DNA from 3 places in the Shewanella sp. ALD9 genome. Region 3 is predicted to be linked to each of the others. Evidence: predicted binding sites of a transcription regulator. Region 3 holds the regulator's gene; each other region holds the start of a gene.
The links. Region 3 encodes LexA, which represses DNA repair genes until DNA is damaged. Its sites were predicted from a motif close to TACTGTATNNNNATACAGTA; they were not measured.
Positions count from the first base shown of each region.

Region 1 (4,558 bases), on a different contig from region 3:
GTTGCCTTGGCAGTCGGCTTGGCGCGAGTCTAATTTGTAATTTTGAATTAATGAGTCTTGCCATTGTTCACCATGAGATAACGAGTAAGGTTGAACGTCTATCGCTTTGGTTGGCATATTGTGATGATATTTATTGGAGTAGATATTCGAAAAGCCATGGGTTGAAAATAATTCTTCACGGTACAACTCGCCATTGTCTTTTTCGAAGGCAATGTGACGTTTGGTCGGGATCTGACCTTGTTTAACATAGAATGGCATCTGATTGTCCTATGGTGAATCGACTGCGAGTGTCGTGGCGTTTATGTTATTTGTTGTTATGGCCTAATCGCATTGGGCAAACCAATATGTGATCTAACTTACAATTTAGTGGTAAAGATCAACAAAAAAAAGAATAATAAATAACTCAACACAATCTATTTTTTAGATTGTTATGTTAACTTTACATTTGTGTATGGATAACGGGACAGTGGAAATCTTATGCGAATAGATATCGATGCCTTTAATGTACTGCAAGTACTTGTTGAAGAAGGAAGTTTTGCAAAAGCTTCAGAGCGATTACACAAGGCGCAATCGGCAGTAAGCTATCAGATTAAAAAACTAGAGCAACATCTCGGCGTGACATTATTTAATCGAGATCATTATCGAGCGGAATTAACACCCGAAGGGAAGGTTATTTTGGCAGAAGGGCAACGACTGTTACAGCATTTAGCCAATATTGAACATCTTGCCAGTCGCTTTAGTCAGGGTTGGGAGCCCAAACTTGAGTTAGTGATAGACGGTGCTTTACCGATGGAACCGATCATGACCGCGCTTAAGCGCATGTCAGAACACAACATACCGACTAAAGTGCAGCTTAATATGGAGTTTTTAGGCGGGGTACAGCATCGTTTTGAGCGCGACCAGGCCGACTTAATGCTGGTTAAGGATTATCGTACTGGCCCCTCTTATCATCCTAAACCGCTACCTGCTATTACCAGCGTGCTTGTCGCGTCATCACAACATCCCTTAAGTCAGCTTAAAGACATTAGTTTGCCTGAATTGCAACAACATGTTGAGTTAACCATCGAAGATTCATCTCCTGGTAAACGTGACCGCGATGAAATGCAATTTGGCGGCGATAAAGTCTTTTATTTGTCAGGCTTTATCATGAAAAAAAATGCCTTACTAAAAGGCCTGGGTTTTGGTTGGATGCCGGATTTTTTAATTGCCGAAGAATTACATCAAGGACTACTTATTGAAGTTGATTTTATTGGTGGTAATCGGTTTAGTTTTACACCGCAATTAGTCTCTACACTTGAACGTCCGCTTGGGCGAGCTGGGCAGTTATTTACCGAGCTTATTTTGCAAGAATTTGCTCAATATCAATTGCAACAACAATCAGGATTGAGCGGTGCGGGTTTAGGTTAACGATGGACACAATTGGTAAACAAATGCAGTGGCAACAGAACGCGGATATTTTATTGAAATGTTGTCATGTTAAATGGATGATCATTTTGTTACCTTAAATCATCCATAAGGAATAATGCCTTAATACTGAATTGGGCGACTGCAAACATTAAATAAATTTTTAAGGAATGAAAATGAGCATGAAAAGTCATGAAGTAGATTATGAAATTATAGGTTCTAGCATGCAGCTGGTTGAAGTTGAATTAGACCCAAATGAGTCTGTTATTGCTGAAGCGGGTGCGATGACTTACCTCGAAGAAGACATTATGTTTGAGGCCAGAATGGGTGATGGCTCTGAACCCGAATCCGGTTTTTTTGGCAAGCTACTTGGTGCCGGTAAACGCGCCATTTCGGGTGAGGGTATTTTTATGACCCACTTTACTAATGAAGGTCAACAAAAACGAAAAGTGGCATTTGCTGCGCCATTTCCTGGCACTATTTTGGCTATAGACTTAGCTCAACATCAAGGCGAACTTATCTGCCAAAAAGACAGCTTTTTAGCGGCAGCCTTAGGCACGCAAGTAAGCATGAAGTTTAATAAGCGATTAGGCACCGGTTTCTTTGGTGGTGAAGGATTTATTCTACAAAGCCTTAAAGGTGATGGCATGGCGTTTGTGCATGCTGGTGGGACACTGATTAAAAAAGAATTACACGGTGAGACATTGCGAGTCGATACAGGTTGTTTAGTTGGATTCACTCCCGGGATTGATTATGACATACAGCGTGCAGGCTCATTAAAGTCGATGGTATTTGGTGGTGAAGGTTTGTTCCTTGCAACCTTAAAAGGCCATGGGACTGTGTGGTTACAAAGCTTACCGTTTTCTCGTATGGCTGACAGAATTATTGCTCATGCACCATCAAGTGGTGGCAAAGACCAAGGTGAAGGTTCTGTACTTGGCGGAATAGGGCGAATGATTAACTAATATGGGCATTGCGTGATCTTATCACTGTGCCGTTAGTATTTGAGCTCAGACTATTTATAGCTAATAGTGTTTACGTAGTCTGAGCTGTCTTTAGGAGGCTGATTTAAAGAAGATGTTTACTGGCCTGCTGACAAGCTGGTCTGTTTTAATTCAAGGTTACCGATGCAAGGTCATCAATCTAACGTTATTATTCTAAGGTTGTTAGTTGCATAATGTGTTGGTATTGCAACTGTGTGACGGGCTGAATACTCAGGCGGGCACCTTTAGCCACTAATACCATATCTTGCAGCGCGGGATCGGCTTTCAATTGCTTCAAGCTCACAGGCTTAGAAAATTTGGCCATAAATTGAATATCGACTTGCCACCATCGAGGCCCATTAGCGTTAGATTTTGCATCAAAATACGGTGAACGGTTATCAAAAGCACTGCTATCAATTTGAGCTTCACTGCTAATTTTTGCTAAACCCACAATGGCAGGAACTTTACAGCTAGAGTGGTAAAACAACACTACATCGCCCAATGTAATTTGATCGCGAATATAATTACGTGCTTGATAGTTACGAATACCTTGCCAAGCAACAGTTTGCTGCTTACTCATCTGTAGATTATCAATACTAAAGTCGTCTGGTTCAGACTTCATTAACCAATAGTTCATGTGATCCCATTATTGTCTTTAAAGTGACTGAATAACCTTTCAGTGCTTAAGAATGGCAATGTACACGGTGCAGATACGATTAGGCAAATAAAAAGCCGACAGCATTATGCTATCGGCTTTTTACAACAGTGGTCATTCAGCGGTTATTAACGAATGTTAATAAGTCGGTTTGGCAATAACGGTTTGACCAATAGGGGTTAAACTTAATAAGGCTAACTTAAGATGTTGTAACGCGAACGGAATACCTATAATCGTTACAAAACAAGCCAGAGCATGGACTAGATGACCAATCGCGAGCCAAATACCAAAGCATAAAAACCATATTACATTACCCACCAAACCTAACGTGCCAGTGCCAATATCTTCTTGGCCTGAAATGTGTTTTCGGTTAACGGTCTCTTGTCCAAATGGCCAGAAAGCCAGTTCGCCAATAACAAAACAAGCACGACCAAATGGGATGCCAATGATACTGATAAAGCACAGTACTCCAACAAACCACCAAGCTAGGCCCATAACAAAACCACCCATTAAAAACCAAGCAATATTAAAGATTAAGCGTAAAAGAGACATTTTCATTCCTATCAATAGTCAATATTCTCAATATAATGCCATTTTCATGCCATGTTTTCAATTTGTTGATTATTAAGGGTTAAGTGTTGCTGTGGTATTGTATAAATAGAACAGTGCGAGGATTCACGCAAATGAATCGATGAGATTTATCATTTTTTAGTTAAAATGCTCATATTACAGTTGATTGAGACAAATCATGTTTTCGATAAGCCCAGTGCAAACGATGAACTTTGCTGGCCGCAGCATCTACATTAAAAGAGATGATTTATTACATGCTGATTTTAGTGGTAATAAAGCACGTAAATTTTATCATTTTTTACATCATGATTATTCACATATTACCCAACTAGTGGCATCGGGTTCGGCCCAAGCCAACTCATTATATTCCATGTCAGTATTGGCTAAGCGGCAAGGGTGGAAATTTGATTACTATGTAAGCCATATCAGCGAGTTTTTATTACAACATCCTCAAGGCAATTATGCCGTTGCGATACAAAATGGCGCCAATATTATTGATGTTAGTCATTTGACCGATGTTGAAAATCTTCAAAGTATGCATTTAGACGATGCGATGCAATATATTGTTTCATCGAATCCAAGCTACGCAGATAAAAAACAATTACTTTTTATTCCTGAAGGTGGGCGTTGTGAGTATGCCGAAACCGGGATAACACAACTTGCCTGTGAAATTATTCAATGGGCGCAAGATCAACAAAAAAATAAGCTAAAGGTATTTTTACCCTCAGGTACGGGGACCACTGCGGCTTATTTAAATAAACAACTTACTCAACAATTGGCTCATTTATCATTAACGAAAGTTTTTACCATTGAGGTGTTAACTTGCAGTACCGTGGGAGGGGATGAATATTTACGTCAACAATTCTCACAATTAGTCGATGAGGTTTATTTTCCTACAATTATTAATGATGGTCATAAATATCATTTTGGCAAACTATCACGACGT
Region 1 covers NZ_PJCD01000003.1:829,825-834,382, forward strand. The annotation lists gene CXF88_RS11210 (homogentisate 1,2-dioxygenase) at 1-258, opposite strand, end outside; gene CXF88_RS11215 (LysR family transcriptional regulator) at 478-1,407, shown strand; gene CXF88_RS11220 (TIGR00266 family protein) at 1,581-2,369, shown strand; gene CXF88_RS11225 (EVE domain-containing protein) at 2,557-3,024, opposite strand; gene CXF88_RS11230 (YccF domain-containing protein) at 3,181-3,594, opposite strand; gene CXF88_RS11235 (1-aminocyclopropane-1-carboxylate deaminase) at 3,791-4,558, shown strand, end outside.
Region 1: CXF88_RS11225 (EVE domain-containing protein) is a predicted target of LexA. The motif match lies at 3,050-3,069, and genes of this name have one in related genera.

Region 2 (4,558 bases), on a different contig from region 3:
TCAATAAGGTCAATTAAGGTATTGCGATATTAGGGTTAAAACCTATATGAGCATTTTAATTTTGCTCATGCGCTTAGGTTTATCCTACTAATCGCCAACTTAATTTAAGCGTTGTGTAGTGGCAACTTGACGATATAACCTAGGTATTACTGATAGTATTTTAATACTGTTGGTTCATTTCATCGTATTTCAGGGGCGTTACTCGTTTGATGTAACACCTAATACGTCATTGAAATGGAAGCCTTTGCAGGCTTCCACAGTTCAACAATTCACTTGGCCAGTTATTTTCGTAGCTCGGTGCTCGTGTGACTTAATCGCTTCAACTCATATAAATAATCTAACGCCTGTTTAGGTGTCAACTCGTCTGGATTAATTTGGGCTAACTTTTCCAACACGGGTGAGGTCTCTGGTATCGGAGGTAATAAGTTCATACTTACTTGAGTTGGGTTCTGTTGAGATAACGTCATATCTCGGTTTTCAAGTTGATGAAGCTTATGTTTTGCCGCTTTAATGACTGATGCCGGCACACCCGCTAGGGCCGCAACTTGTAGGCCATAACTTTTACTTGCCGCACCTTCTTGTACCGAATGCATAAAGGCAATTGTGTCGTCGTGTTCTATTGCATCTAGGTGAACATTAATGACTGACGGTAACAGCTCGGGCAATTGGGTTAACTCAAAATAATGAGTAGCAAATAATGTCAGTGCACTGACGTTTTTGGCTAGATATTCAGCAGCAGACCAAGCGAGCGCTAAACCATCATAAGTCGAGGTGCCGCGACCTATTTCGTCCATCAACACTAAACTGTTTGCAGTAGCATTATGTAAAATATTAGCCGTTTCGGTCATTTCAACCATGAAAGTTGATCGGCCCGATGCCAAATCATCTGATGCACCAATACGGGTGAAAATTCGGTCGATTTCACCAATTTGAGCATGGTCTGCTGGAACGAAACAGCCGATATGTGCCATCAATGTAATCAATGCAACTTGACGCATATAGGTAGATTTACCGCCCATATTCGGACCTGTGACAATAAGCATTTGGCGCTGCGGTGTTAACGCTACCGGATTAGCAATAAATGCTGCTTGGCTAACTCGTTCAACGACTGGATGGCGGCCCGCTTCAATATTAATACCAATATCGTGGGTCATTTGTGGGCATTGATAATTAAATAATTGTGCTCGTTCGGCAAAGTTACTTAATATATCTAACTCGGCAGCAGCCGTTGCAAACTGCTGTAATTCTTGTAATTTAGGTAACAATAAGTCAAACAGTTGTTCCCACAGTTGTTTTTCAAGCGCGAGTGCTTTGCCTTGGCTTGAAAGTACTTTTTCTTCGTATTCTTTCAATTCTGGGGTGATATATCGTTCGGTGCCTTTGAGTGTTTGACGACGCTGATAGCTCAGTGGCACTCTATCTGACTGTAAACGGCTAACTTCAATATAGTAACCATGAACCCGGTTATAGCCGACTTTTAAGGTGTTAATCCCCGTTTGTTGTTTCTCACGAGCTTCAAGTTCGACTAAATAATCACTGGCGCCTTCACTCAACTTACGCCATTCATCTAACTCATTATTATAGCCAGTACGGATAACGCCACCATCACGAATTAACATGGGAGGGTTGTCTACAATAGCGCGTTCTAATAAATCATGTTGTTCAGGGAATTCACCCAGTAATTGCACTAACGTATTTAATCGAGGTTGTTGGCATGTTGCTAATGTTTGCTGGATTTCAGGCAGAAGCGTTAGTGCTTGCTTTAAACGTGAAAAGTCACGTGGTCTGGCACTGCGTAGTGCTAAACGAGCCATAATACGTTCGATATCACCTAAGCTTTTTAGTTGCTCATGTAAGGTTTGATATAAGTCTTGCTCAATGAGTTCACTGACTGCGCTATGGCGATATTGAATAGTTTGACGATTGCGTAATGGTTCATGGATCCAGCGTTGTAACATACGGCTACCCATAGGGGTTGCGGTATTATCTAATACCCATGATAGGGTATTTTCTCGCCCGCCAGATAAATTTTGAGTTAACTCTAAATTACGTCTAGTTGCGGCATCTAAAATAATAGATTCAGATTGATTAAAGCGCACAATCGAGTTGATATGTGGTAACGCCATCTTTTGGGTATCTTTTACATACTGCATTAAACAACCTGCAGCTTGTAACGCCAATCGTGCATCAGTAATACCAAAACCGTGCAAATCTTTGGTGCCAAATTGATTGAGCAGTAAATTAATACACGTGTCGTAATCAAACTCCCACTCTGGGCGACGACGGATGCCTTTCATGTTATTGATTAATAACATGTCAGCAAAATCTTCACTGTAAAGTAACTCTGCTGGATTAGTCCGCTGTAATTCGGCTTCTAAAGCTTCACGAGTGGGTAATTCTGCAACAACAAAACGACCAGACGAAATGTCTAAAGTCGCGTAACCAAAACCGCTTTTACCCTGATACAGTGCTGCCAATAAATTGTCTTGTTTTTCTTGCAGTAGAGCTTCGTCAGTTAAGGTGCCAGGGGTAACAATGCGCACCACTTGGCGCTCAACAGGGCCTTTTGATGTGGCTGGATCACCAATTTGCTCACAAATGGCTACAGACTGACCAATGTTAACTAATTTTGCTAAATAGCCTTCGACAGCATGATATGGAATGCCTGCCATGGGAATCGGGTCACCACCGCTTTTTCCACGAGCCGTCAGTGAAATACCCAGCATTTCAGAAGCGCGTTTAGCATCATCGTAAAACAGCTCATAAAAATCACCCATTCGATAAAACAATAACATATCAGGATGGGCCGCTTTTAAGCCCAAATACTGGCGCATCATCGGGGTGTGTTTTTCTAAATCGCTGGTATCAATCACTGTCATTATGAACACTTCACTATTAATCAATCGTAGGACGTAAATCTTATGGGGCTAATCTTAACAATATTTGCCCCCAGCGTATAAATAGATTCAAACAAAAAATTTTATGAGGATAAAATATTGATGTAAATGATCAATTCTCAAAGGTTTAAAAAAAAATCAGCTCAGCACTTGATACTGTATGACTATACAGTATACTGATGAACATATTGAAATGATTCACGTCACTTCACCTAAGTCGAAATAGCATTTTACTAAACGTATTGAATGCCTTAAGAGGGTTTTATAATGAAGGTTGATCCAAATAAAGAGAAAGCACTAGCCGCCGTTTTAAGCCAAATTGAAAAGCAATTTGGTAAAGGCTCAATTATGAAGTTGGGCGAAGATCGCACAATGGATGTTGAAACTATCTCTACCGGTTCGCTTTCATTGGATATCGCACTCGGTGCGGGCGGTTTACCAATGGGACGTATCGTTGAAATTTACGGTCCAGAATCATCAGGTAAAACGACGTTAACTCTTGAAGTGATTGCCGCAGCGCAACGCGAAGGTAAAACTTGTGCGTTTATTGATGCTGAACATGCTCTTGACCCAATTTATGCGAAAAAGTTAGGCGTAGATATTGATAACTTACTTTGTTCACAGCCAGATACAGGCGAACAAGCGTTAGAAATTTGTGATGCGTTAACTCGTTCTGGTGCTGTAGACGTTATTGTGGTCGATTCTGTTGCAGCGTTAACGCCAAAAGCTGAAATTGAAGGTGAAATTGGTGATTCACATATGGGCCTTGCCGCTCGTATGATGAGCCAAGCTATGCGTAAGCTGGCTGGTAATCTTAAGCAATCAAATACTTTGCTTATTTTTATTAACCAAATTCGTATGAAAATTGGTGTGATGTTTGGTAGCCCAGAAACAACTACCGGTGGTAATGCACTAAAGTTCTACGCTTCAGTACGTTTAGATATTCGTCGTACCGGTGCCATTAAAGACGGCGACGAAGTTGTCGGTAATGAAACCCGCGTTAAAGTGGTTAAAAACAAAATTGCGGCTCCATTTAAGCAAGCTGAATTCCAAATCCTTTATGGACAAGGTATTAACCGTACTGGTGAGTTAGTCGATCTAGGTGTTGCGCACAAGTTAGTTGATAAAGCGGGTGCTTGGTATAGCTACAAAGGCGAGAAAATTGGTCAAGGCCGTGCTAATGCAGGTAAATTCTTGACTGAAAACCCCGTCATTGCCAGTGAAATTAATACCACTTTACGTGCGATGTTATTGAATGGTGGTGCTAATGCATCAGATTCTAAAACAGAAAGTGATGAGAATATTGACCTTGAAACGGGTGAAGTATTCTAAGCTAGTCAGTCAGTTACATCTATCGCGGTAGCGCATCTTGCGCGCCGCGAATATTCCTCGCTAAAAGCCCCTGTTGTTTACACCCTAAAAACGATAACCCTAAAAATTATAACGCTAAAAACTGCAACGTTAAAAACTGCAACGTTAAAAACGTTGATATGTGAAAAATCTCTAGTACTCGATTATTGTCAATCTCAGGGTTATTGAGTCATATCCGGTACTCTGCGTTACTTTGAATAATCCCACATAGCTTTAATGCCCATACTTTTAATGATTTAGTTCTGAATTATTTAGCATTTTAAATCACACTATTTGCCAAAAAATCTATT
Region 2 covers NZ_PJCD01000002.1:177,205-181,762, reverse strand. The annotation lists gene mutS (DNA mismatch repair protein MutS) at 282-2,879, opposite strand; gene recA (recombinase RecA) at 3,165-4,229, shown strand.
Region 2: recA (recombinase RecA) is a predicted target of LexA. The motif match lies at 3,052-3,071, and genes of this name have one in related genera.

Region 3 (4,558 bases):
TCTAACGCATTTTGCTCTGACGCTAATAACACTAAACTAGTCAATGTTACTGAACTGGCTGCGGCCGCTCCATTGATATTAGTCATTACGCGGTTAGCTAACAAATTAACTGAGGGCGTAAACCAAGATGGTTTTTGGTCAGGATCTTTAGCTAGCTCATCACGCCACTCTGGCGCCTGCTGATTTAAGAACTGTTGTAAATTAATCGGCTCACCAAAATTCACATAACCTTGGCCAAAATTGCCTAACTTACGAATAGCACCAAATACCTGCCATACAGATTCTTTTTTCTTTTTCTTACCGCTTAATTCTTTGTGGTACGTCGCCACTTCCATCACATGGTCATAACCTAAATACACGGGTACTAAGGTTACTGGGCGCTCTATCCCACGTAGCACACTGTTAATTGTCATAGCCAACATACCGGTTTTAGGCGCTAACAAACGTCCTGTACGCGAACGACCTCCTTCAGTGAAATACTCGACCGCATAACCCTTAGCAAATAACTGATCTAAATATTCACGAAATACTGCGGTATAAAGTTTATTACCATTAAAACTACGACGGATAAAGAATGCCCCACCACGGCGGAACATCGGCCCTGCTGGCCAAAAATTAAGGTTAATACCGGCAGCAATGTGCGGCGGAACCATGCCCTGATAATACAAAATATACGACAGTAGCAAGTAATCCATATGGCTACGATGACAAGGAACGTAAACAATTTCATGGCCATCATGATGTAACTGTCTTACTTGCTCGGCACCTTTGATATTGATGCCACTGTATAATTTGTTCCATAACCAAGTCAGGAAACGTTCGGCAATACGCACCAAACTATCAGAATAGTCAGCGGCAATTTCATCAAGGTATTCAATGGCGGTTTCACGCGCTTTCTCGACTGTTACTTTCTTATTTGCAGACTCTTCTTCAATGGCTTTTTTGATAGATTCTGATTTTAATAAAGAGGCAAACAACGCTTGTCGATTCGGTAATTGTGGCCCCGTCATCACTTTGCGTTGACGGCGGAAATGCACACGGGCGACTCGGGTCAATTTGTGAGCAATTCTTTTATCAGTACCATGTTCATCGGCCATATGACGAAGCGATAATGCATTAGAAAACTGGACGAAATTATGGCGTCCTAAAAATAAAATCATTAACCATTTACGTAACCACGTAGGGTTTTCACGTTCAAATACTGCAGCTTTCATGCTGTCTTCTTCTTTACCTGGGGTACGTCCCCAATAAAGGCAAACAGGAACCAACTGTATATCTAATTCAGGGCTCTCACTATGAAGTGACAATAAACTGGTAAAATAATTAAGGAATTTGTCACCACTTTCACGTTTACCAAATAGTGGTTTGCGGCCCTCTAAACAGACCACTCGAGGCACGGTTAAGCCATCAAGCTGTAATGGCTCATAAGGACTGGGCAGACCAAAGCCCTCGGTGATTTCGCTCAACGCGGCAATATCGCTAATAGATTCCGTTTTCATTAAATAAACCAAAGGTTTAGTTGGATCTATATTGAGGTCATCAAAAGGATCGTGAGGGACCACAATGGTCTGTACCATCCACTTTTGAATCCATCTTAATGCTCGTAAAAATATTGAATCTGGTTTTGACATGGTTATTTTCGCAACATAAGCCACTGTAATATTGTCGTATAGGATACCAGAAACCACCCTGCTTACACTATCAGACCGATCTATCTTTACGTTTAAGCTCTCACTATCAGAAATAACATAAGACAGAAAATTAGTAATAGTTAATTAAAACATATTGTTGAGTGATACTTAATCAACAAAATACAAAAAATAGTTGGTTAATACTTGCGCGAACACAAACACTGTATATAATGACAGTCACTGTATAAAAAGACAGGAATCATCATGAGACCGTTAACGCCGCGCCAAGCAGAAATTTTAGACTTAATTAAAAACAATATCGCCGAAACAGGTATGCCACCCACTCGTGCTGAAATTGCGAATCGTCTTGGCTTTAAAAGTGCTAATGCCGCCGAAGAGCATTTAAAAGCATTAGCCAAAAAAGGCTTTATCGAGATCATGCCTGGTACCTCAAGAGGCATTCGTTTACCTCATGAAGAACAGGTTGAAACCGGTCTGCCACTCATTGGACAGGTTGCTGCTGGTGAACCTATTTTGGCCCAAGAGCATGTAGAACAATACTATCAAGTCGATCCAAACATGTTTAAACCCGCCGCAGATTTTTTATTGCGAGTGCGTGGTGACAGCATGAAAAACATCGGCATTTTAGAAGGCGACTTACTCGCTGTACATAAAATGCAGCAAGCACGTAATGGCCAGGTTGTTGTGGCACGTGTTGATGATGACGTCACCGTAAAACGATTTGAACAAAAAGGTAATGTGATTTATCTGCATGCCGAAAATGAAGATTACAATCCGATAAAAGTAGATTTAAGTTGCCAAAGCCTAACCATCGAAGGGCTTGCCGTTGGCGTTATCCGTAATGGAGATTGGTTATGAACAAACTAATGGGCATCGCGCCACGCCACCCGGGCTTATGGGTAGATTTAACTGAAACAGAACTGCATGGCACCCAAACCATTCAAACATTACAAACTGTCACCCAAGGTGAAGCTGAACTGAGCCAATTGTGCAGCCAGTTAGCAATATTGAGCCAGCAAGGCAGATGGATTGTATTAATTAGTCCGCCGCATATTGGCTATAAACATATGCTGGCAAGTGCTGGTGTAAGAATGGATCGCATTTTACTGGTGCACACCAAAGATGAAGTCGAAACATTATGGGCCATGGAGAAAGCGCTCACTAGCGGTACATCGAGCGCAGTAGTAACTTGGACAAGCTCACTTGATGCTCGCGATAGTCGCCGTTTAGAAATTGTCGCCAAAAGTGCACGTGCATTAGGGGTGGTAATTGAAGATGTGAATGCTCACTTACCTCACAAACATCAACTTGTTAGCCCTACATTAGCAAATGGAACAAGTAATTTTTGCTCATTTCACTAAGCACGAACCCTTCATTACCAAGCCCTGTATTGAATTCAGGGTTTTTTTTCATCTTTTTTCAGCCTATTAGCCAACAAAGTGATCTTGATCAATGTTTAATCTACAAGTAATGTGGTTAACAAGGATGAAACATTTTTTATCTTTAATTGGACGTGAATGGTAGTAATCAAGATTACTTTCAGACAAATGAGCCAAATCAAAATTGATAAGTTCAGTAGTAGGTACAAGCGTGGTGCACAGCTAACAATAAAACCGTAGACCGTATGTTTACAGCCACCAAAGTACTTTGAGGTCATCAAACTTTTTTCGGGAACCGAAGAGTTTGCATAGAGCAGAGAATTACTGTGTGACTCTTCTTTGTAGTTGCTATTTGCAATTAGCAGAGGAGTAGTCTTGTGAAGCAATGGTTGTATTGTTTACTGGTGGTGTTTGTAGCACTTCCGCTTGGGGCATCAGAAATGCCCCTCAACATGACTCAAGGCGTGACAGATATCAGTGGCAAGGTTTATGACCTCCACATGACGATTCTTTACATCTGTTGTGCAATTGGGTTAGTGGTGTTTGGGATCATGATTTACTCAATGATTTATCACCGCAAATCAAAAGGCGCTGTCGCGGCCAATTTTCACGAAAGTACCAAAGTGGAAATTGCTTGGACCGTCATCCCTTTCATCATCTTAATCGGCATGGCTATTCCAGCCACCAAAACCTTGATTGCTATGGAAGATCCCAGTGATGCTGATCTCACAATAAAAATTACCGGGTCGCAGTGGAAGTGGCATTACAGCTATTTTGATAAAGACATCGAATTTTACAGCACATTATCCACTCCCAGAGCACAAATTGATGGCAGTGAGGCCAAAGGCGAGCATTACCTCCTTGAAGTCGATAAGCCATTAGTACTGCCCATTAACCAAAAAGTGCGCTTCTTGATGACATCTGATGATGTTATCCATTCATGGTGGGTACCCGCGTTTGCCGTTAAAAAAGATGCCAATCCAGGCTTTATCAACGAAGCCTGGACTCGTATTGATAAGCCTGGAACGTATCGTGGCCAATGTGCCGAGTTATGCGGTAAAGACCATGGTTTCATGCCGATTGTGGTGCAAGCATTATCGGAGGCCGATTTTGATAATTGGTTAGTGGAGCAAAAAAAACTAGCAAGCAATGCAGCTGCAGCCGCTGCGGCATCAATGTCTAAAACCTTGTCTATTGAGGAGCTAACCTCACAAGGTGAACAAATCTATATTGCTAGGTGCGCCGCTTGTCACCAACCCAATGGTGCGGGTCTTCCTGGTGTATTCCCATCATTAATTGGCAGCCCTATCATAAAAGGCCCTGTTAACGATCATCTGAATATCGTCTTAAACGGTAAACCAGGTACTGCAATGCAAGCCTTTGCAAAGCAACTTAGCGCCCAAGAAATTGCCGCAGTCATTACCTTTGAGCGTAATGCGTGGGGCAATAATAGCGGTGATGTAGTTCAAGCTGCTGATATAGGCAACTTTTTAGGCAGTAACGAGGCAAGCACCGAACCAAGTAAAG
Region 3 covers NZ_PJCD01000001.1:145,821-150,378, reverse strand. The annotation lists gene plsB (glycerol-3-phosphate 1-O-acyltransferase PlsB) at 1-1,631, opposite strand, end outside; gene lexA (transcriptional repressor LexA) at 1,896-2,510, shown strand; gene CXF88_RS00725 (SulA-like leucine-rich domain-containing protein) at 2,507-3,013, shown strand; gene coxB (cytochrome c oxidase subunit II) at 3,409-4,558, shown strand, end outside.